Regions from separate parts of the Weizmannia sp. FSL W8-0401 genome, predicted to be linked through region 2. Evidence: predicted binding sites of a transcription regulator. Region 2 holds the regulator's gene; the other holds the start of a gene.
The links. Region 2 encodes LexA, which represses DNA repair genes until DNA is damaged. Its sites were predicted from a motif close to CGAACATATGTTCG; they were not measured.
Positions count from the first base shown of each region.

Region 1 (2,404 bases), 120 kb from region 2:
CACCAGCTGAGGAAAAATGGACAAGCACAAATTTTCAGGATAGAAGGGAGAAAATGGCAACATGGCAAATAAACGGATCCGGAAGAAAACGGTCGTGATTACCGGTGCTTCCGGCGGCCTCGGGGAAAAAATCGCCTTTGCCGCCGCCAAAAACGGGGCTAACCTTGTTCTGCTCGCCAGAAGCCTTGACAAACTTGAAAAAATCAAGGCGGAGATCGAAGCAGTTTACCCGGTTTCGTGTCTGGCCGTCCGCTGTGATGTGGCGGAACACGGCAAAATTCCTGCTGTTTTTGAAACGATTTATAACCGCTGCGGCCATATTGATGTGCTCGTGAACAATGCCGGTTTCGGCGTTTTTGATGAAGTGCAGGATATCCGCATGGAGGATGTCAGGGGGATGTTTGATGTCAATGTCATCGGGCTCATTGCCTGCACCAAGGCGGTTGTCCCGCATATGCAAAAAAACCGCGCCGGCCATATTATCAATATTGCTTCCCAGGCGGCCAAAATGGCGACCCCGAAATCAAGCGTCTATGCGGCGAGCAAGTTTGCGGTGCGCGGCTTTACGGATAGCCTCCGCATGGAAATGGCGCGGTTCGGCGTCTATGTGACAGCCGTTCATCCCGGCCCGGTTGCAACCGGTTTTTTCGACATTGCCGACCGGTCCGGCACTTACCGGAAAAATATTGAAAAATGGATGCTGGATCCCGAAAAACTTGCAGAAAAAGTTACAGATACGATGCTTGTAAACCGGCGTGAAATCAATGCGCCAAAATGGATGAATGCATCCGCCGCCATCCATGGGCTTTTCCCCGGGCTTGTGGAAAGGCTCGGACGGCGGGCTTTCTTTAAAAAATAGCAGCCGGTGTGATGCGCGTTTTGGAAAAATATAGCCCCTCTGCCTGAAAAAACAATTGGCGAAAGAACGTATATTCGTTTATAATGAGGAATAGAATAAGAACTATAGTTCGTGTTGGTTGTTCAGTTTCTAAGGTAAGAGGGGTTGAAAGATGAGCCAGCGTGTGATTTTTCTCGTCGATATGCAGTCTTTTTATGCAAGTGTGGAAAAAGCCGATCATCCGGCATACAGGGATAAACCCGTAATTGTATCGGGCGATCCGGCGCGCCGGTCCGGGGTGGTGCTCGCTGCCTGCCCGCTCGCGAAAAAGCGCGGCGTGAAGAATGCGCTCCGCCTGTGGGAAGCGCAGCAGCTCTGCCCGGATGCCGTCATCGTCCGGCCGCGCATGCAGCGCTATCTCGATGTATCGGTGCAGATTTCTTCGATTCTTGCCCGCTATACGGATATGGTTGAACCGTATTCAGTTGACGAGCAGTTCATGGATGTAACGGGCAGCAGGCGGCTGTTCGGGGAGCCGCGCGAGATCGCCGCGCAAATCCAGCGGGACATCATGGAAGAAACCGGCGTGTATGCTCGCTGCGGGATCGGGCCAAACAAAGTGCTGGCGAAAATGGCGTGCGACCATTTTGCAAAGAAAAACAAAACCGGCATTTTTGAACTGGACCATCATCATCTCAAAACGCATTTATGGCCTTTGCCGGTTGGCAGGATGTTCGGTGTCGGCAGCCGGATGGAGCAGCATCTGAAGCGGCTCGGCATTTATACAATCGGCGCGCTTGCCTGCTTTCCGCTTGCCGTTTTAAAAAAACGGTGGGGGATTGGCGGCCAGGTGCTGTGGGAGACGGCAAACGGTATTGATGAGTCGCCCGTCTTGCGGGAATCGCACGCCGGGCAGAAAGCGATCGGGCATGCGATGACACTGCCGCGCGACTACGCCGATTTTGAGCATGAAATCAAAGTCGCCCTTCTTGAACTTTGCGAGGAAGTCTGTTTCCGGGCGCGTACTTCAGGTGTCATGGGCGCTTGTGTTTCGGTCGGCTGCCAGGGGGCGGATGATGCACATCCGTCCGGCTTTCACCGCCAGATGACGCTTGCGGCACCGACAAACGGGACAATGGACGTTTACCGGGCGGCATGCCGGCTGTTTCTTTCGTTTTGGGACAAAAACCCGGTCCGCCGTATCAGCGTCGGGCTGTCGCGCCTGTCGCGGGATACTATCCGGCAGCTTGATCTGTTTGAAAACAGGGAGGGGGAAAGAAAGATCGGGTATGCGGTCGACCGTATCAAGCAGAAATACGGTTCCGGCGCCGTCATCCGCGCCGTGTCGCTGCTTGAGGCCGGTCAGGCGCTTGAACGTGCCAAAAAGATAGGAGGGCATTACAAATGAGCGGCCGCTTGCAGCGCGGCAACAAACTTTGGGAAGGGTCACGCATGTTTTTGCCCGAGCATAAGCAGGCGCTTTTAAAATGGCAGAAAGAACAGGAGAAACAGGCAAAACCCGAACTCGATGAGCAGCAGCTTGAAGAGATGAACCGCATGCTCGTA
Region 1 covers NZ_JBBPAG010000001.1:1,768,213-1,770,616, reverse strand. The annotation lists gene NSU00_RS08560 (SDR family NAD(P)-dependent oxidoreductase) at 62-859, shown strand; gene NSU00_RS08555 (DNA polymerase IV) at 1,011-2,246, shown strand; gene NSU00_RS08550 (YolD-like family protein) at 2,243-2,404, shown strand, end outside.
Region 1: NSU00_RS08555 (DNA polymerase IV) is a predicted target of LexA. The motif match lies at 923-936, and genes of this name have one in related genera.

Region 2 (2,404 bases):
GGCGAAACCGGTTTTTGTACTATTGATCATGCCCCGTTTCCTCCATATATTCCCTGTAACGCCGGTGGACGGTTGCTTTTGAAACTTGATAGCCAAAACCGCGCATTGTCGCAGCAATCTCCTGAAAAGTCAGGCCGTTGTCCCGCAGGCGGATAATTTCTTCAACCGGCACTTCCTTCCTCTCCCTGCCGTCCGGATTCCGCTTTCCTTTTAAATTTTTCTCCGGGCGGTAGCCGTTTCTGACAGCGCGTTCCATCCCCCTTTTGATTTTTAAGTTATGCAGCTTTCGCTGGTACTCTTCAACCATGCTGACAATTTTCAACACCATTGAATCGGATTCCGAAAGTTCGAGTTCACCGTTTTGTGCATAACAATATACTTTGACCCCTTTTTTATATAAAAAATGGAGCAGTGCAATTTTTGCATTTCCTCTTCCAATCCGTGTTTCATCCTGCACCAGTACGGCGTCAACCTTTTCATTTCCAATGATATCAAGAAGTTCAAGGATGCCGGGCCTGTCCAGGTCGTAGCCGCTTGCCCGGTCGCAGATCACCCCGGCCACTTGAAAACCGCGGGAATCCGAAAGCTTCTCCAGCTCTTCCCGCTGCCTCGCCAAAGAAGTTTCCTGGCTTTCTTTTTCCGTGCTTACTCTGCAATATAAAACAACTTTCATTTTTTCGTCTCCCATTGTGATTTCATCGCAAGTTCCCTTTTATCATCCCTGATTTCATTTTTTTCTACCGGAATGACAATTTTTTCGCCGGCTTTGATCATGTTGCCGTTAATCCCATTATGGCGCTCAACCCAGCTGATAAATGCTTCCCTCGACATTTTGCCCTGTTCTGCATACTGACCGGCGATATTCCAAAGCGTCTCGCCCTCTGTAACGCTGATTTTGATATAGTGTGGGGATGGATCCCGCAGACTTCCAATCATGAAAAATCCGAAAACAAGCGCAACCCCTGCTAAAATCATAACATAGTTATACTTTTTCCATAATCGTGACATCTCCATCTTCCTCCCGCGAATATTCGTTCGTCCAATCACCAGTTCTATTATAAAACGAACGCCTGTTTTTCGTCAACATTTTTTCGAACTTACGTTTGTTTTATCTTCTGCAATGTGATATAATAATAGCAAATAATGGCATTCCTCCCGTTTGCGTCCCCGTACGCAGCGCGGGTGCCAAACAAAACTGCGACGAGGTGGAAATAATGGCAAAACTATCAAAACGGCAACAGGCGATACTTGATTTCATCAAGCATGAAGTCAAAACAAAAGGCTATCCCCCTTCCGTGCGGGAAATCGGCCAGGCAGTCGGGCTTGCTTCCAGTTCAACTGTCCATGGCCATCTCGCAAGGCTTGAAAGCAAAGGGCTGATCAGGCGCGACCCTACAAAGCCGAGAGCGATTGAAATTTTGGACCATGATGAAGAAATACCGGCCCAAAATGTTGTCAATGTGCCTGTTGTCGGAAAAGTAACAGCAGGCATACCGATTACCGCTGTAGAAAATATTGAAGAGTATTTTCCGCTTCCGGAACATCTTGTCCCGTCTGACGAGTCCGTCTACATGCTGGATATTGAAGGGGACAGCATGGTGGATGCCGGGATTTTAAACGGCGATTATGTGATTGTCCGCTCCCAGCAGACGGCAAACAACGGAGATATCGTGGTCGCTATGACAGATGAAAATGAAGCGACAGTAAAAAGATTTTTCAAGGAAAAAGACTACTTCCGGCTGCAACCTGAAAACCAGACAATGGAACCGATCATATTGAAAAACGTCACCATTCTCGGCGTTGTCATCGGGCTGTACAGGCAAATGGTGCACTGATCAAAAAGAAGCAGTTTCGGCTGCTTCTTTTTTAATAGAGCATATGCGAGTTTGATGGCAAAAATGCCTGTGACACTTGAGGATTTCTGGGCTTCCAATCTATTTTCGAAGGAAAAATCGGGGCAATTAATGGGCATTTTGTTTTTCTGGGCGTTCGACGCAAAAATGCCCGATAAACAAAAACCCCTCAAAGCCTTACGCTTCAAGGGGTTTCTTGCTTAATACATTTCGATATACTGGTCGCGTTCCCATTGGTGGACTTGTGTGCGGAACATATCCCATTCAATTTCCTTAGCTTCAAGGAAGTGTTCGAGAATGTGATCGCCAAGGGCGTCTACCATTACATCATCCGATTTTAAGTTTTCCAGCGCCTGCAGCAGTGTGCCCGGGAGGTCGACAATGCCGGCTTCTTCTCTTTCTTCTTTCGTCATGACATAGATGTTGCGGTCGACCGGTTCCGGCGCCTGCAATTTGTTCGCGATGCCGTCAAGCCCTGCTTTTAACAGGACGGCGAGCGCGAGATACGGATTGGCAGACGGGTCAACGCTGCGCACCTCAACGCGCGTGCT
Region 2 covers NZ_JBBPAG010000001.1:1,650,104-1,652,507, forward strand. The annotation lists gene NSU00_RS07905 (YneB family resolvase-like protein) at 20-673, opposite strand; gene yneA (cell division suppressor protein YneA) at 670-1,008, opposite strand; gene lexA (transcriptional repressor LexA) at 1,215-1,835, shown strand; gene NSU00_RS07920 (hypothetical protein) at 1,887-2,057, shown strand; gene glnA (type I glutamate--ammonia ligase) at 2,054-2,404, opposite strand, start outside.